3 regions of the Lysinibacillus parviboronicapiens genome follow, and region 3 is predicted to be linked to each of the others. Evidence: riboswitches for the same ligand, from Rfam matches in the RefSeq annotation. Region 3 holds a riboswitch; each other region holds the start of a gene.

The links. A riboswitch is a leader RNA that binds a small molecule or an ion and turns the genes downstream of it on or off. The one in region 3 is predicted to bind lysine.
Positions count from the first base shown of each region.
Region 1: linked by a shared signal. The riboswitch ahead of C9J31_RS12350 (transporter substrate-binding domain-containing protein) and the one ahead of C9J31_RS17090 (aspartate kinase) in region 3 are both predicted to bind lysine.
Region 2: linked by a shared signal. The riboswitch ahead of C9J31_RS01530 (amino acid permease) and the one ahead of C9J31_RS17090 (aspartate kinase) in region 3 are both predicted to bind lysine.

Region 1 is NZ_CP073713.1:2,582,756-2,589,357, forward strand. Features, by position in the region: gene C9J31_RS12325 (5-bromo-4-chloroindolyl phosphate hydrolysis family protein) at 1-442, shown strand, start outside; gene C9J31_RS12330 (toxic anion resistance protein) at 439-1,494, shown strand; gene C9J31_RS12335 (DUF6501 family protein) at 1,567-1,764, opposite strand; gene C9J31_RS12340 (amino acid ABC transporter ATP-binding protein) at 2,279-3,010, opposite strand; gene C9J31_RS12345 (amino acid ABC transporter permease) at 3,023-3,748, opposite strand; gene C9J31_RS12350 (transporter substrate-binding domain-containing protein) at 3,952-4,803, opposite strand; lysine riboswitch at 4,923-5,108, opposite strand; gene odhB (2-oxoglutarate dehydrogenase complex dihydrolipoyllysine-residue succinyltransferase) at 5,338-6,561, opposite strand.
Region 2 is NZ_CP073713.1:280,332-286,933, reverse strand. Features, by position in the region: gene C9J31_RS01545 (ABC transporter ATP-binding protein) at 1-379, opposite strand, end outside; gene C9J31_RS01540 (sensor histidine kinase) at 517-1,452, opposite strand; gene C9J31_RS01535 (response regulator transcription factor) at 1,457-2,149, opposite strand; gene C9J31_RS01530 (amino acid permease) at 2,343-3,806, opposite strand; lysine riboswitch at 4,040-4,216, opposite strand; gene C9J31_RS01525 (CynX/NimT family MFS transporter) at 4,396-5,601, shown strand; gene C9J31_RS01520 (nitric oxide synthase oxygenase) at 5,647-6,602, opposite strand, start outside.
Region 3 is NZ_CP073713.1:3,518,818-3,525,419, reverse strand. Features, by position in the region: gene C9J31_RS17105 (amino acid permease) at 1-3, shown strand, start outside; gene trxA (thioredoxin) at 147-458, shown strand; gene uvrC (excinuclease ABC subunit UvrC) at 547-2,337, shown strand; lysine riboswitch at 2,379-2,557, shown strand; gene C9J31_RS17090 (aspartate kinase) at 2,832-4,058, shown strand; gene C9J31_RS17085 (YslB family protein) at 4,140-4,574, opposite strand; gene C9J31_RS17080 (succinate dehydrogenase cytochrome b558 subunit) at 4,847-5,461, shown strand; gene sdhA (succinate dehydrogenase flavoprotein subunit) at 5,527-6,602, shown strand, end outside.

The DNA of each region.
Region 1 (6,602 bases), 940 kb from region 3:
CAAACATATTGAATCACAAATCTCAACAGCAAATAAACATATTCAATCATTAAGTCAAAATTATTTACGTGTGCGTTCTGTTAGCGCCTTTAAACAATTACTCGAAATGACACGTATTTCAAAAAATATTGTCAAAATGGTAAAGACAGATCCTCGAAAGTTTTATAATGTTGAACAATTCTTTTATGCGCACCTTCCTTCAGCAGTAGAATTAACTGATAAGTATACAATGCTTTCAAAACAGCCTGTCAAGGATAAAGAAATCCAAATCACCTTATCAAAGACACGAGAAACATTAACGGATTTGAATGACACGATTCAAATTGACTTAAAGGATGCACTTTCAAATGATATCGATCATCTTCAAATGGAGATTGAATTCGCTAATCGTTCTACTAGTAGACGGAAAGAACAGCTAGAATGGCGGGGCGATGATAAGTGACAACAAATAGCGATCGTATTTTTCATTTAGATTCATTACAAGGTGCTTCACCACTTGTGCATACTTATTTACAAGCAACAACAGAGGAGGCGATGGCGACATTTGAAACGCTATCGCCTCTTGCGCAAAGTCGTGCATTGCTGACAGCTAGTCAAATTGACCTTACTAACTTCGAATCGGTCTTATCTTTAGGGCAAGGTTCACAGCGTTCCCTTTCTCAATTTGCCGATCGCATGCTTGCACAGGTAAAACAAAAAGACATCACAAAGATTGGCCAAATGCTTGATTCTTTAATGCAAACGTTAGACCGTGTCGATCCCACTGCCTTAGAACCTAAGAAACAGTCCTTCTTCAAAAAAGTGTTTAGTAAAACGGGTCCTACAGTCAAACAAACGTTGACTGAATTTGAACGTATTAGTATCCAAGTGGAGCGTATTGGCGTACAGCTGGAGCGCGCTCAGCTCCAGCTCTTTGATGATGTTGAGATGCTCGAACAACTATATTCGTATAATAAAGGCTTTTTTGAAGAATTAGCAACTGCTATTGCAGCCGGTCAAATGAAGAAGCAGCAAGTCATTGAAATTGAATTGCCCGCAAAAGTGGCAAAAGCACAAACAAATAAACAGCCTCTTGTTATCCAGCAGCTCAATGATTTTGCCGAACAAATTGAACGTCTCGATCAACGAATTTATGATTTACAGGTTTCACAACAAGTAGCCCTACAAACAGCGCCACAAATTCGCATGATTCAGAAAGCAAATCAAACACTAGCAGAAAAAATTGAATTTTCAATTGTGACACTTATCCCACTTTGGAAAAATCAATTAGCCATGATGTTGTCGATGAATATGGATAATCATTACGCTCAACTAGAAGAACGACTAGCTCGGACAAATGAACGCTTTACTAACTCTACCTTTGAACAACAGGTAACAAAGTTTAAAGAAACACAACGCGAACTTCAATTAGCTATACAAGACGTCTTTGCTTTGCACACAGCGACAGAAAAAGAAAGGCAGCAGCTCCAGAGTGTAACTGATTTAAAAAGATAGTTGAGCAACATTATACATTTACTCATAGGAAAAGGGTGTCTCAAAATTAACTTTGAGACACCCTTTTTTAGCTCATGCAAAATAATCTTTATAATAGCCGCCAATATTCCCCGTATTGTCGATAATGAATAAAAATTCTTCTGTTTCATTTTTCACTTCATATTCTTTCCCTACTGTTAATACGTTGGAAACTAAGTATTTTGATGCATTAGTATGTTTGCAAGTGACTGTGCGTAGTGTTGGTGCATCTTTCCATTTTAAATGTAACATAATCTCTACCTCTCTTTACTAGCACTTGGCTATCGTCTAATTTTTTACCCTGTACTAACAAGTGTTTAGAGGCTCACTTAAAATCAGTTTAAGTAAAGTTTCTAACTGGGAAATCAAACACTTATCAGTACTCCATTGGTTCAACAACTAATCACTGGAGAGATGAAAAATATCTCCTTGATGATGTTTCACTTTATTTTATACGATTTTAGTACTTTTGTGGAGAAAAAAACCATAGAAGTTTATATTTTGTCCGCAAAGACTGTTTGCATGTCCATTTAAACCTGTTACAATTCTTATAAGAGGTGTTTGTACATGAGTTTTGGTGGTGTACCGCAATGGTTTTTTATCATTGCTATTGCATTTGTCATTTGCTTTGTTTTGTATTCAGAATGGAATTCTAGAAAATAAGTGAGCCTGTTTTATAGGCTCACTTATTTTTATGTTTTTCATTAGAACCGGGTGCTAAGTTGATACTGGCATTCCAGTAAAGCGTCCGAAATTAATTTTTTCTTTATTTCAAAGTGCGTTTTAAGAACTCTTTTGTTCGTTCGTGTTCAGGATTTACTAACACTTTGGATGGTGCGCCTTCTTCTACAATGACACCTTTATCCATGAATACGACACGATCTGCGACTTCCTTTGCAAACTCCATTTCATGTGTAACAATCAGCATCGTGTTTCCTGCATCGGCTAGTTGGCGCATGACTTTCAATACTTCCCCAACCATCTCAGGATCAAGGGCTGACGTTGGTTCATCAAAAAGCATGACTTCAGGATTCATCGACAATGCCCGTGCAATCGCGACACGTTGCTTTTGACCACCAGATAGCTGCCGAGGTTTCGCATTAACATATTGTGCCATACCAACGATTTCAAGATATTTTAAAGCCGTTTGCTCTGCTTCCTCTTTAGAACGTTTTAACACTTTTATTTGACCAACAGTACAATTTTTAAGAACATCATGATTATTAAACAAGTTAAACTGCTGGAATACCATTCCTAAATGCGTACGATATTCTTGAATATTATGTTTTTCATCTAAAATATTTTCACCCTTGAAGATAATTTGACCGCCACTTGGTATTTCCAATAAATTAATACAACGAAGTAGTGTTGATTTGCCGGACCCTGAGGAACCGATTAAACACACAACCTCTCCCTTTTCTACCTGAAAATTCACATCTTTTAACACTTGGTTACGTCCAAATGATTTACTTAAATGTTCAATTTGAATGACTGCCATTTGTGCGTCCCCCTATAATGTTTCTTTCTGTTGTTTTTGATATGCATCTGGACCATCAAGTCTTTTTTCAACATAAAGTAAGATACGTGATGCTGTAAAAGTCATGATAAAGTATAGTACACATGCAACGAAGAATGATTCAAAATATCGGAAATTATTGCCTGCAACAGATTTAGTTTGGAAAAATAATTCTGTTACGCCAATAACGTTTAATACAGCTGTATCTTTAATATTCATAATTAATTGATTACCTGTTGCAGGCAAAATGTTACGTGCAACTTGTGGTAATACGACATGTATCATAATTTGGATATGATTCATACCAATTGCAGAAGCTGCCTCGTATTGTCCTCTATCAATAGAAACAATACCACCGCGCACGATTTCAGCCATGTATGCACCAGTATTTAAAGAAACTACTAAAATACCAGCTGTAATAAAGTGCATATCAATACCAAACGCAATATCTAATCCGTAATAGACCACCATTGCTTGTACAATCATTGGTGTACCACGGAAAAATTCAACGTAGCATGTCAATATAAAGTTAAAAAGCTTTAAAATCACATGCTTTATGCCCTTTTTACGCGTTGGAATGGTATGCATTATACCGATGAAAAATCCGATGAATGCACCAATAATTGTACTAATCGTTGAAATAAGTAACGTATAATAAGCGCCCCGTAAAAACATTTGCCAGTTGTTTTCTATAATAGAAATAATCCATTCAAAACTCATGATGCTCCTCCTAACAACTTCTTGTTGCTTGTTCATATCCATTATGCCTTGGTCTTTGCCTTGATCGTCTGTTAAATTTAATTTGCATCGCTTCTTTCAAATTATGAGACTTTTACCCAAGACATTACTACCATTCAATGAGAATTCACTGAATAAGGTTAAAATAGATTGCACGGGCTTGATATATGGCCCGTGCATCCATATTACTGTGCTGCTGGTTGTTGAAGAATTGCATCTTCCATAATTTTTTGTCGATCATCTTCCGAAATGCCTTTTAGAATTTCATTGATTTTATCAACATTAGCATCACCTTTACGTAAACCAACCGCAATAGATGTATTTGAGATATCTGTATCAAAACCTTCTTCAAATGACACAAATGTAAAGTTTTCATTTGCAGCTGCAGCTGAGATACCTTCTGGACGTTCAGCTACATAGCCATCGATTTTACCAGCCTCTAATGCAACACGCATTGCTGAGAAGTTTTCCATTGCTGTCTGCTTTTTCACATCTTTAATTTGATCGATTACTTCGTAGTTAGAAGTGTTTAATTGAGAGGTAACTTTTGTACCAGAAAAATCTTGTATGGATTTGGCATTTTCATATGGGCTACCTTTTTTAATGACCATAACAAAATCTGATGTATAGTAGTTCTCTGTGAAGTCTATTGTTTGTTTGCGTTCCTTTGTAGGAGACATACCCGCCACAATGGCATCAATTTTATTTGATTGTAAAGCTGGCACTAGACCGTCCCACTCAAGTTTAACAATAACTAATTCTTTCCCTAAACCTTCAGCCATTTTTTTCGCCATTTGTACATCATAACCGCCTGCATATTCCGCATTATCAGCGATTTTCACTGCGCCATTTGCATCACCTTGCTGTGTCCAGTTGAACGGAGGGTAGCCTGCTTCCATCCCAACACGGAACTCGCCACCTTCTTCTTCTTTCCCAGCATTGTCAGTCGCGTTATCTTTTTTGTCATCTGAACCACATGCAGCTAATACAATTGCAGTCATTGTGGCTAACATAAATAGCAACCATTTTCTTTTCATACAAAACTCCCCTTTTCTGTAAAAAAATAAAACAACTGTACAAAAAAACGACCTAAGTCCAGAACTTAGGTCGTACCTTTTATTAACAGTTGCCCAAATCCTCACTATAATTTCCATGTTTCCGAGATAGCACAACCTAGTAAACTGGAATTATATCTACTAGGACAGTCCTGCACTTATTCACTGCAGACCCAGCATAAAAGTACGAGCTCCTTTTATACTTCGGCGACATTTCCTTCTCCATTGCGTCTTCGCTTGCTTAAACTCAACAATGAACTAATAAATATCGCGCCTCTACCTCACAAAGGAACGTGAGGTTTGTTTATTTAATTGATATTTAGATACTACTATAAAAATAGGCTATTCGTCAAGGTAGTTTTATCACTTTTCAGACTAATGATTTAATTCTAAATACACAGTTTCTAGTATTTATCTATTATACAAAATTATGGGCATCAAAAAAACCATTTAATTACTCAATATGAATAAAAAACTCCCCCAAAGCACATAGCTTGGAGGAGTTGACTCTAATTATTAAGAATTTAATAATAAATCTTCTGGGTTTTCAAGTAATTCCTTAACAGTTTTAAGGAAGCCTACAGAATCTTTACCATCGATAATACGGTGGTCATAAGATAACGCAAGATACATCATTGGACGAATGGCAACTTCGCCATCAACTTCCACTGGGCGTTTTTTAATCGTGTGCATGCCAAGGATAGCTGCTTGTGTACCGTTCATAATTGGTGTAGACATTAATGAACCAAATACACCACCGTTAGTAATAGTGAATGAACCACCAGATAAATCACTTAAACCTAATTTTTTGTCGCGTGCTTTTTTCGCTAAGTCTGCAATCGAATCCTCGATTTCAGCAAAGTTTTTACGGTCAGCATCGCGTACAACTGGTACTACTAAACCTTCTTCAGTTGATACAGCTACACCAATATCATAGAAATTGTTTAAGTGGATTTCATCACCAACAATTTGTGCGTTGACATATGGGTATTTTTTAAGTGCTGCCACTACTGCTTTTGTGAAGAATGACATAAAACCAAGTTTAGAGCCTGTAGATTCAAAGAATTGATCTTTTTTACGAGAACGTAATGCCATCACGTTAGTCATGTCTACTTCGTTAAATGTAGTTAGCATCGCTGTTGATTGCTTTACTTCAAGTAAACGTTTAGCAATTGTTTGACGACGACGGCTCATTTTTTCAACTGTCACGCGTGATTCATCAACAGCTGCCACTGCTTTAGGTGCTGCAGGAGCTGCCACTGGTGCTGTACCATGAGCTGCAACATCTTGTACACGGACACGGCCTTGTGGATCTACTGGAGATACGGCAGCAAGGTCAATGCCTTTTTCACGCGCAAGTTTACGAGCTGCTGGAGATGCGATTACACGCTCACCAGAAGTTTCTTCTACAACTGGAGCTGCTGCTACAGGTGCAGGAGCTGCTTGTGGTGCTGCAGGTGTTGCTTCTGCAGGTGCTGAAGCTGCTGGAGCAGGTGCTGCACCTTCGCCAGCTTCTACAACTGCGATAACTTGACCTACAAGTACAGTATCGCCTTCTTCAGCTAAAATTTGTGTTAACACACCCGCTTCTTCTGAAATGATCTCAGCGTTTACTTTATCTGTTTCAAGTTCAACGATGAATTCACCTTTTTCAACGCGGTCGCCCACTTTTTTTACCCACTGTGCAATACTACCTTCTGTAATCGATTCTGCTAATTCAGGGACTTTAATTTCAGCCACTTTCATTTCCTCCTTTGATTAACGTGCATAATGCATGCACA
Region 2 (6,602 bases), 1.6 Mb from region 3:
TATCCGTATTTGTTAGCTTTACTAAATCAAGTACATGACTAATTTCATTTTTATTGTAATAACCCATATATTCACAATGCAGTTCCAAGGTTTCCCTAGCCGTTAATTTCTCGTAGAAAATTGGATATTCTATAATAGTTCCCATCCTTTTTAGCACTTCGTAGGATTGATCTGTTAATTTTTCACCAAAAATTTCGATATCCCCACTTGTTGGCTTAATAAGGTTTGTTAACATTTTCATTACTGTCGTTTTCCCTGCACCATTGGGACCCAAAAAACCGTATATCTCCCCCTTCTTCACATGCAAATTGACATTCGCTACAACTTCATTACCCTCATATACTTTTGTAAGCTGATTAGTCTTTACAATATAAGTCATTTTTAAATCCCCCCTAAGTATGTGTCTTTCTTTATTATAAAAAGTAAAACTCTCTATTTTATTACTCAATTCTTACTTATTTCTTAAATGCAGAAGAAAAGCCTGTAGAGCATTATCAGCTCTACAAGCAGAGTTGCTTAATATGTCATTCTTTTTAAAGAAACAGTAAAAATTGTTTTCTCATAGGGGATACTTGAAAGATGAATGGAGCCATTCATTATTTCTACAAGTCGCTTCGTTATCGTTAAGCCAAGCCCACTCCCTTGAAATGATTTATTTCTTGAATCTTCAAGTGTATACATTCTTTCAAAAACATAATCAGCTTGGTATTCATTGATCCCCTCCCCACGATCCCAAACGTCTATATAAATATTTGCACTATCCTTTCTTACAACTATTCCAATCATATTTCCTTCTGCGCCATAAGCAAGTGCATTGGACAGTAAATTGTTCAATATTCTATCTAGCGCTTCCTCATTACCAAGTGCAAAAATCGGTTTTTCTGGAATATCAATGTCAATTTCTAGCCCCTTTGACGTCACTAAATCGTATAATGAGAGGATATTTTTTCTACATATTTCACTTACATTTATTTTGGTTATAGGATAATCGGTATCGCCCGCTTCAATTTTAGCAAGATCGAAAAAGGAATGAATAATGCTCAATACCTCCAGTGTTTTTGTATGAACACCTGCCAGCAATCTTTGCCGCTCGTCATTGCTGATTGGCTTGTCTAGTTGAAGTATCTCAATATAGCCTAGGACTACTGTCAGTGGTGTTTTGAGATCATGTGAAATATTAGCAAGCATCTTTTTCATAGAACCTTCCATTTTTCGATGCGTGGCCAATATTCTTTGATTATGATTAAGTAATGTATTCATGGCATTCAGTAATTGCTTTATTTCACCATTCGTCGTCGAAACTAAAATTTTCTCATTTGTTTGTTCTGTCATTATTGATTGCAGCTTATTATGCATGTAATAAATAGTAGCATTTTGTTTTTTCTTTTCTTTGACCTGAAAACCAATAATCCCAATGAGTAATACAATAATCATAGATAACAACAAAACCATACAATCAACCTTCTAACTTATAGCCAATTCCCCATAATGTCTTAATATATTGGGGATTGGATGGATCATCTTCAATTTTTTCTCGTAGCCTTCTTATATGGACATTGATAATATTTTCATCACCATAATATTCATCATTCCAAATCTGCTGATAGATTTGCTGCTTTGTAAATACTCGATTACGATTTGTGGCAAACAGCTTTAAAATTCCAAACTCCTTTGAGGTAAGTTTTACTATTTGCTGATTTTTTTCAACTGAAAAATTAGTTACATTAATTGATAAATCACCGACGATTAATACATCTTGCTTTTCTTCAATCTGATTCGAATACTTGGTCGCTCGTCTAATCGCCGCTTTTACCCTCGCTGAAAACTCCAACATTGAAAACGGCTTTGCAATATAATCGTCTGCTCCCAACCCTAATCCTAGCGCTTTATCGACATCACTATCTTTTGCAGACATAATAATAATTGGAAGTGCCTCTTGCTGACGAATAATCTTTAAAACTTCTAATCCATCAAGTTTTGGTATCATAATATCCAAAATGACTAAATCAAACGAAGTACTTAAACATTGTTGTACAGCTTCTTCACCATTTGAAACAGAGGAAACGAGAAATCCCTCCATCAATAAAAATTTTTCCACCATTTCTTGGATGGCTTCATCGTCTTCTACTAGTAATATATGTTTTTGCATAATGTGCACCTCTTCTCTTCTTAAGAGAAACTTTTTATGTATAATAAACAGATCATATCTAAACAAATGTCTATTTAACCTTCCGTATCTATAATACCTTACCATATTAAAGAAATTTAGGATTATTTTATTTACTACCAAAAAAGCTATCCTATTAGCCATTTTACAATGACTTACAGGATAGCTCCATTAGCTATTTTTCCACGTTCAAATCACAATCCTTAAGTGGAATCATTTTCGTTTTATTTTTTACTTTAAAGCCAATCCATAATGCTAAAAACAGCGGTATTCCAATATATGAAACCAGTATGCCATACCAGTCAATTGTTTCACCTGTAAAGGCTGTGTAGTTTTGACCGACTACAACAATCATACACACTGTAAAGGCAAAAATCGGACCAAATGGATATAGCTTCGCTTTATAGGGTAGTAATTTCGAATCTAGACCTTGAGCCTCGAAAGCTCTACGGAAACGGTAGTGGCTATAGGCGATACCGAGCCATGCGATAAAGCCTGACATACCCGAGGCATTAAGCAGCCATATATAGACAACCCCATCACCAAAAAAGGACGCTAGAAACGCAAGACTGCCTACTGCTAATGTCGCCATTAAAGCATAAATTGGTATTCCACGGCGACTTAACTTCATGAAGACTTTCGGTGCATGTCCATCAACAGCTAATTGCCATAGCATACGCGATGACGCATAGAGCCCTGAATTTCCCGCTGAAAGCATAGCTGTTAAAATAATGGCATTCATCAGTGAAGCTGCAAAGGCGATACCTAATCGATCAAATACTAGTGTAAATGGAGAGACTGCAATGTCTTCAGATAGTAAACGTGCATCTGTAAACGGAATAAGCATCCCAATGGCTGCAATCGCTAAAATATAGAATAAAATAATACGCCAGAACACAGATTTCACTGCTTTAGGAATATTTTTCCCTGGGTCATCTGTTTCCCCAGCCGTAATACCAAGTAGCTCTGTCCCTTGGAACGAGAATCCCGCTGCTAAGAAAATACCAAATGTAGCAAGGAAGCCACCATGGAAAGGCCCATCACTAATGAAGAAATTCGTGAAGCCGACGGGTGCTTGCCCGCCCAAAATACCAAATATCATCAGAATACTGACAATAATGAAGATAATAACCGTTGCAACCTTTATCATTGCAAACCAATATTCACTCTCACCGTAGCTTTTTACTGATAGAAGATTAAATGATAGTACTATAGCAATAAACAATACTGTCCAAAGTGCTGACGAGCTATCTGGGAACCAGTATTTCATGATTAGTGAGACAGCCGCAATTTCTGCTGCGATCGTAATGGCCCAGTTATACCAGTAATTCCAACCAAGTGCAAAACCTAGTGCTGGATCTACAAATTTACTGGCATACGTACTAAACGAACCCGAGGATGGCATGTAGGCAGCCATTTCCCCTAGGCTTGTCATTAAAAAATACACCATAATACCGATTAAGGCGTAAGCAAGTAGTGCGCCACCAGGGCCTGCCTGTGCAATGGCACCACCACTTGCCAAAAATAGTCCAGTACCAATTGTGCCGCCTAGCGAAATCATTGTTATATGACGACTTTTTAATTCTTTTTTTAGCTTTGGCGGTTTATGTCCAAGCTGATTAACTTTTATTTCACTCACGTTAAAGCTTCCTTCCTTTTATAAGAGGTACTCATATTCACCTCGACGTAATTGTACCCATTGTGTTCACACATCATAACATTGGCGAATTAGGTACAGTAAAATGCGTACCTATCAGTCAGCGGAGATTCTACTTTAGTCAGTAGGTAATCACATACCTACCGTAAAGAAATAAAAAACGCCATCACATAAACGTATGAACGTTGTGATGGCTAAGTTAATCCCCAGTTCTTTCAAATGATAGCGCAACACGTCATTCCAACGTGACAGTTCTGTTCCTTTCGGAAACAGCCCCAGCATGAGGTTTTCAAGTCCCCTCACACTTCGGCGGTATTTCCTTTCAGCTAACATCTTTAATGCTTGTCATTTCCGTTAGCATACTTATAAACACCGCGACCTCTACCTCAATACAAACATGAGGCATATAATTATTAAATTTATGATGTTACTCAGTTTATCATACGACCTTAGACATTTCAATAACAATAGTAGTATTCAATATTTTAAGAATTTTCTACTATTTTTAATAACGTGGTAAAGTGGTATAGTTGTTCGAATTATTATTGTTTTAATTCAAGGAGGACTTATTTTGGCAACTAATGAACATGCTACTTATCCTAGCAAAAAAATTAGCTGGAAGGGAAAAACGCTATTACTTGTCATTGGTGTTATTTTTATAGCTTCTACACTACGGATGCCACTAACTGTCGTTGGTCCAATTATTTCCTTCATTCGTGAAGGCCTTGGCATTTCCAACGTACTCGCCGGCTTTTTGACAACAATTCCATTACTAGCGTTTGCGATTATATCACCATTTGCCCCAGTCATTGCACGCAAATTAGGTTTAGAATTGACATTGTTTTTATCAACAATTTTATTAGCATTTGGCATTATCACTCGATCCCTTGGTACAACTGCACTACTCGTTCTCGGAACCGTACTAATTGGGGTTGCGATTTCTTTTGGTAATGTGCTTATACCAGGTTTACTGAAACTGAAATTTCCTTACCACGTCGGTTTACTAATGGCATTCTTCACAGTGTCTATGAACCTGTCAGCAGGTGTAGGGGCTGGTGTTAGTTATCCAGTAGCCAATTCTTTTCTTGGTTGGCAAGGAGCTCTCGCAATAGCTCTTATTCTAGTTGTCTTTACCATTATAGTTTGGATACCACAATTAAAATCGAATAAACCTGAAGTTGCTTTCGTATCTACGAAAGCGCGTATACCATTATGGAAATCACCGGTAACTTGGGCTGTAACGGGGGCAATGGGGTTACAATCACTCATATTTTATACAACGGCGGCATGGATACCTGAAATTTATATTGCCCAAGGACTCGCTGCCGATCGTGCTGGCTGGATGTTTTCAACAATGCAGTTTTCACAGATACCTATGGCGCTAGTTGTACCTATTATTGCAAGCAAAATGAAATCCCAACGTCCTCTTGTCATAATTTTTACAGTGTTTTATGTTATTGGCTTTATTGGTTTAGTAATGGAATGGACAAGTCTTGCAGTTCTTTGGATGATGCTTCTTGGCTTAGCCGGGGGAGCTTCATTTGCGTTAGCCATGATGTTTTTCACTCTACGTACACGCACGGCCTACGAAGCAGCTGATTTATCTGGCTTTGCACAATCTATTGGTTATTTACTAGCAGCAGTTGGACCAATCTTATTTGGTTATCTGCATGATTTATTTGGAGGCTGGAACATCGCTGGCTGGCTCTTCGTTGTGGTGGCATTACTACTCTTCTTCTGCTCTATGAGAGCATCTAAGAATGAATATGTGAATTAAATAAAAAAGGCAGCTCATGTGCTTGTGATGTGCTGCCTGTTCTATTCAGTAAGGGGGCTTCTGATAAAAATAGTTTGGCGTATTGTAAACATTGACGAAAGGCTTATGAAAGATATGTGTTGCAGCGGGCGATAGTGGCGGAAGTAGCCATGCCCAGTTACCTGTTAGCTCTCGTCCTGCCTTCTCTTCTGCTTCTTCAAATAGCTTAAACTGTTGTGCTGCCGTGTGATGATCCACTATGCTAACGCCGTCTTCTTTAAAGGAATGCAGCACTGCAATATTCAACTCAACTAATGCACGATCTCTCCATAGTGATACCTGCTTTGTCATATCCAACCCAAATATTTCTGCTATTGCTGGTAGCATGTTATAGCGATCGTGATCGGCTAAATTGCGTGCACCAATCTCTGTGCCCATATACCAGCCATTAAATGGTGCCGCTTGAAAATCAATTCCTGCCATCTGAAAGCGCATGCTCGATATAATTGGTACAGCATACCATTTTAAGTCAAGCGCCTCGACCTTTGAATATTGTGGATGACGAATAGGGACTTCTAAAATATATTCAGGTGGGATTGTAAATAATTGTGGTGTTCGCTGATCTACTTGCACAATCAGGGGCAATACATCAAACGCTGTTCCCTCACCTTGCCAGCCTAGCGATTTGCATATTTTTGTGAAAGCGATAGAATGTGAATCACCAACGATTCCCTCTTGCGTTTCATAGCCTGCATAACGAATAAGCTGATGATTCCATATACGCACACGTTCTGGTGCAAACACCGTAATTGTCGGACGGATTTTCCCATCATTTGTTGCATACTGAATATGTGCCAGCAAAGTTTCAAAAATGGACTGCTCATCTAAGATATCACGTGCATCAACAACATGTAGCGATTGCCAAAATAAACGACCAATGCATTTATTACTGTTACGCCATGCTACCCGTGCTCCAAAAACTAATTCTTCTGTTGTCGGGTTATACTCCCCTTCAGATTCCA
Region 3 (6,602 bases):
TAGGCTGAATCGATTATCAATATAATGTCTTTTTCGACTCTTTTATCCTTGTTTTTCATAAATTATGCAATCTAAGCAGATTGTTCGCTCCAGCGAATTTATCCATGCTATACTACAAGCATAGTAAGATTTAAGGAGGATTTCAAATGGCAATTGTACATGCAACAGATGCAACTTTCCAAGATGATATTAAAGAAGGGTTAGTCCTTGTAGACTTTTGGGCTGCTTGGTGCGGACCTTGTAAAATGATTGGTCCAGTGCTTGAAGAAATGGACGCTGCAGGTAGCGCAGCTAAAATTGTTAAAGTAGACGTAGATAACAACCAAGGTACAGCAGCGCAATACCAAATCATGTCTATCCCTTCCCTACTATTATTCAAAAATGGGGAATTAGTAGACAAAACAGTTGGTTTCCAACCAAAAGAAGCATTAGAAGCTTTCATTACGAAACACGCTTAATCAGCAATAAAGGAAAAGCCGGGCCATCTTTAGATGTGCTTGGCTTTTTTTCGTTATATAATGTAAGAAAAGGGGGGGCAGGTAGGCGATGAATGATTTAATCAAACGCAAGCTTGACATTTTACCAGATCAGCCTGGCTGCTATTTGATGAAGGATAGGCAAGGCACAATTATTTATGTAGGAAAGGCTAAAATCCTTAAAAACCGTGTGCGCTCATATTTTACGGGAACACATGAGGGAAAAACACAGCGCCTTGTTAGTGAAATTGAGGATTTTGAATATATTGTGACATCGTCAAACCTAGAGGCACTTATTTTAGAGCTTAATCTCATCAAATTGCATGATCCGAAATACAATGTCATGCTAACAGACGATAAAACGTATCCATATTTAAAAATTACTAATGAAAAATATCCACGTCTAATTACGACAAGGAAGGTAAAAAAAGATAAGGCGAAGTATTTCGGCCCATATCCAAATGCATATGCTGCAAGTGAGACTAAAAAGCTACTTGATCGTTTATATCCGCTTAGAAAATGTGTGCAATTACCATCAAAGGTGTGCTTGTACTACCATATGGGGCAATGTTTAGCACCCTGTGTAAAAGTAATAGATGCACAAATTTATCACGATATGATTGAGGATATGACAAAGTTTTTAAATGGTGGGGTTGAAACAGTCAAAAAAGAGCTTGAAGTGAAAATGCTTGCAGCTGCTGAAAACCTAGAGTTTGAGCGAGCGAAGGAATTCCGCGATCAAATTGCTCATATCGATACCGTTATGCAAAAGCAAAAGATTGTATCGAGTGATACGACGAATCGAGATATCTTCGGCTATGCGGTAGAAAAGGGCTGGATGTGTGTACAAGTCTTTTTCGTACGCCAAGGCAAACTGATTGAGCGAGATGTTTCGATTTTTCCAATTTATCAGGATGCCGAGGAAGAATTTTTAACATTTGTTGGTCGGTTTTATGAGAAGCTTGAACACATTAAACCAAAAGAAATTTTTATTCCGCAGGCCATAGATGCAACCATTTTAACGGAACTACTTGATGTGAAGGTACTTACGCCGAAGCGGGGTCAGAAAAAAGAGCTAGTAGATTTAGCAACAAAAAATGCGGAGATTGCTGTTAAGGCTAAGTTTCAACTCATCGAACGTCAAGAAGAGCGTACGATAGGTGCATGTGAGGCACTCGGTGAGGCGATGGGCATATCGGCCCCATTGCGAATTGAGGCATTTGATAATAGTCATATGCACGGGGCAGATGCTGTATCAGCAATGGTCGTATTTGTTGACGGGAAACCTGCAAAGAAAGAATATCGTAAGTACAAAACGCGCACAGCTACCAAGCATGATGACTATGGGGCAATGCAAGAAGTGATTCGTCGCCGTTACTCAAGGGTATTAAAGGAAGGCTTGCCATTGCCTGATTTAGTACTGATTGACGGTGGGAAAGGGCAAATGGAAGTTGCACGAGAAGTGTTAGAGGATGAGCTGGGTCTTGTTATACCAATTGCTGGCTTAGCGAAAGATGATAAACACAATACCTCACAGCTTTTATTTGGAGATCCTCCAGAGGTCGTAGCTTTAAAACGTACGAGTGACGGATTTTATTTATTACAACGCATTCAGGACGAAGTGCACCGTTTTGCGATTACATTCCTCCGACAACAGCATGAAAAGAATGCAATCCAATCAGTACTCGATGAAATTGAGGGCATTGGGCCGAAGAGAAAGCAACAGTTGTTAAAGCATTTTGGCTCGGTGAAGAAAATACGAGAGGCGAGCGAGCTCGCGCTACAAGAGGCGGGCATACCCGCTAATTTAGCTAGCAATATTTACACTTATTTTCAGCAAGAAGCATTGTCAAAGGACTAGACATATGCTAACGTAACTATTAATATAATATTCACTATTTTAGTGATGATAGAGGTGCAAGGTTTAATAGTAGCGCATTGGAGGGGGAACAAACCCTAGGATAATGTGTGAAAGGGAAGCTTGCCGAAGTGGAGTATCGTTGTTTCCGATGCTTTGCTGGTTTTGCATTTAAGAAATGTAAGACTGTCGAATCTTGAGGTTTCGGAGAGCTATCACACATGCGCAAGCTTTATATATTGTTCATGTTGCAGGCAGCTTTCACATTTCGTGAATGCTGCCTTTTTGATGTTCAAAGGACGGATCTTTTATATTATTTTGCATGTATTCATTTATCAAAGTGAGTGATGATCGCTAAGGTTTTACTATACTGTGTCAACGTCTAAGTGGCTTATGTAGTTGGCTAAAGCGTCTCTAGGATTGATAAGTGAGAATCGTGTTAGCACAATTTACAATCCACGTAAAGGTGTAATCGAGTTAAAAGGAGAAAGAGAACGATGACAAGAATTGTACTTAAATTTGGCGGTCCAGCGATAGCGTCAACGGATTATATTCAGGAGGTCGCGAATAAGGCAATTGCCGAAAAGAAGCGCGGACTTGATGTAGTGGTTGTGACAGCGGCAATGGGGCGTACATCCAAAGAGTTAGCAAAGATAGTACGCGATATATCGGACAATGCTTCAAAGCGTGAACTGGACGTACTATTTTCAACGACTTCACAAGTAGCCAGTGCGTTATTGGCGATTGCAATTCAGGAAGCAGGCTATGACGTAGTGTCTTTAACTGGTTGGCAGGCAGGCGTCCAAACTGATGCCAAGCACCGCAATGCACGTATTGAAGATATTGATGTAACGCGTATTGAAAAACATTTTGAACAGGGGCAAATTGTTGTGGTCGCGGGTGAACAAGGCATAGATGATGCTCAAAACATTACATCACTTGGTAAAGGTGGGGCAGAAACGTCAGCGGTTGCCATTGCTGCAGCTATTCATGCGGAACGCGTCGATATTTTCACAAATGTAGACGGGGTTTATACAGCCGATCCACGTCATGTTCCAGCAGCGCAAAAGTTAAAGGAAATCTCATATGATGAAATGCTAGAACTGTCAAATTTGGGCTCGCATATTATACATCCACGTGCAGTGGAGCTAGCGAAAAAGTTCCAAATGCCCGTTGTTATTCGTTCGAGCATGGTAGATGTCGCTGGAACCTTATTAAAGGAGGAAGTTGAAATGGAAAAAAATTTAATCGTACGTGGTGTGGCTTTTGAATCAGACATTATCCGCTTAACTGTTGGCTATGATGCCTATTCAGATGCTTCCTTAGCAGATATATTTGCGGTATTGGCAGAGAATCGTATAAATGTAGATATTATTGTCCAGGCCATTATAGATGGCTTGAAGCCGTCTGTATCATTTACGATTTTGAAAGAGCAATTTGCAGAAGCGCTACACGTTTTAGAAAATAGTAAATTATCATTAGGTTTTAGTTTTGCTGATTTTGAAGTTGGCTTAGCGAAGGTATCAATTATCGGCTCAGGTATGGCGTCGAATCCAGGAGTTGCTGCACGTATGTTTAATTGTTTACGTCGTAAAGGTATTCCAGTGAAAATGGTAAGTACCTCAGAAATTAAAGTATCTGTTGTTGTCGCCCAAGACGATATGATTCATGCAGCTAACGCCTTGCATGCGGAATTTAATTTAGCTGAAGCGCTTCAAGTATAAAGAAGAGGTGTGTCGACAATAACGAGTTAAAATAAAAAAGGATTGCCATTCGCAAGGGACAGGAATGACAATCTTTTTCTATTACTCTGACGGAATCGTGTTCATGATACGCTCTTTCACATCCCACTTGACGGTAAACATTACGAGCTGTTGCTTTTCACGTTTTTCATCGTAGCATTCAGTCAAATAGCCTTTTGCTTGCTGAATCTGCTCAGCTATAAATCCAGCTTCAAGTCGAAAACTACGATTTTTAAGTTGTAAAAGTGCTGGCTCATTTGTTAAATGGAAGATACGTCCATCCTTCGATTCCTTCGTAAGTTCTAGAGTACCCCAGCAGGCATCTGCGAAAAATGCGATAATTTCTTCTTGACTTTTACAGGGGAACTTCCTAGCAAGCTCTTTTCCAGCCCAATAAAGCACGTCATTTTCATGTTTACCAAGAATGGAAGATAGAATATGATCGCGGATTATCTCATACCCAAATGATGATATTGTAGGAGATGGAGTATTTAACATTGATATCCTTCTTTCTTAGAATTTTCTTATAATTTAGCAGTGTTAAAGTAAAGATAGATTTTTCGAGAAAAAATAACGCATCATGTACTAGATTATTACTTTAATAAGGGCTATTAAAAACTCCAAGTTACCTTGACGCTCGTAGCTCTTGAGAGTACAATAAACATGTCATAATATTGTACCATGATGAAATACACAGTCAATGAAGTTTCATTTACAAAATGGTGACTTCTTTTGTTGTGCTATTTTAAGTACTAAGGGGGGTAACAGTCTTGTCGAAAGATCGAGAGTTTTTATGGCGCCGCTTACATTCTCTACTTGGTGTCATTCCAGTAGGTTTGTTTTTGGCGTTCCACTTGTCATTAAACTTCACTGCTGTTGGCGGTGAAGAAGCTTACAATGAAGCAACAGGGGTAATGGAACTATTTCCACATTCTCTATTGTTGCTTATGGAATGGGTAATTATTTATATCCCATTAATGTTCCACGCTTTCTATGGTGTGTTCATTGCTTTTACAGCTACACCAAATACAGGTCGTTTTAGCACATACCGTAACTGGATGTTCTCATTACAACGCTTCACTGGTGTATTCCTAGTGATTTTCATTGCATGGCATATTTTCCAAACTCGTATTCAAAAAGCACTTGGAGCGCACGTTGAATACGACATGATGGCAGATATCGTTGCAAATCCATTTATGCTTGGATTCTACATTGTTGGTATTTTATCAGCAACTTTCCACTTATCAAACGGTTTATGGGCATTCCTAGTAAGCTGGGGTATTACACAATCTCCACAGGCTCAAAAGGTTGCTACTTATGTAACAAACATTATTTTCGTAATTTTAAGTGTTATGGGTGTGGCTGCTATTTTAGCTTTCGTATAATCAATAGAGGCTACTATAGAGCACATGCAATCATGGCAATTTTTTAAGAGGAGTGAGAAATAATCATGGCGAAAAGCAAAATAATTGTTGTCGGCGGCGGTTTAGCTGGTCTGATGGCAACGATTAAAGCAGCTGAAGTTGGTACTGAAGTTGATTTATTCTCATTAGTTCCTGTAAAACGCTCACACTCTGTTTGTGCGCAAGGCGGAATTAATGGCGCGGTAAATACGAAAGGTGAAGGGGATTCTCCTTGGATTCACTTTGACGATACAGTATATGGTGGGGACTTCTTAGCAAATCAGCCACCTGTTAAGGGTATGTGTGATGCAGCCCCTGGTATTATTCACCTAATGGACCGTATGGGTGTAATGTTCAACCGTACGCCTGAAGGTTTACTTGACTTCCGTCGTTTCGGTGGTACTTTAATGCACCGTACAGCCTTCTCTGGTGCAACAACTGGTCAACAATTACTATACGCACTAGACGAGCAAGTTCGTTCTCACGAAGTAGCTGGTTTAGTGAGCAAATATGAGCACTGGGAATTCCTTGGTGCAGTAGTCGATCCTGACGGCGTATGTCGCGGTATCGTAGCGCAAGATATGCGTACAGAAGAAATTAAATCATTCCGTGCAGACGCTGTTATTATGGCGACTGGTGGCCCTGGTATTATCTTCGGTAAAACAACGAACTCTGTTATCAATACAGGTTCTGCTGCTTCTATCGTATACCAACAAGGTGCTTCATATGCGAATGGTGAGTTCATTCAAATTCACCCAACAGCTATTCCTGGAGACGACAAAAATCGACTAATGTCAGAATCTGCTCGTGGTGAAGGCGGACGTATTTGGACTTACAAAGACGGTAAACCTTGGTACTTCCTTGAGGAAAAATACCCTGCATATGGTAACTTAGTACCACGTGATATTGCAACACGTGAAATTTTTGACGTTTGTGTAAACCAAAAACTTGGTATCAACGGCGAAAACATGGTTTACTTAGATCTTTCACATAAAGATCCGCATGAATTAGATGTTAAACTTGGTGGTATTATCGAAATCTATGAAAAATTCGTAGGCGATGACCCACGTAAATTACCAATGAAAATTTTCCCAGCAGTTCACTACTCAATGGGTGGATTATG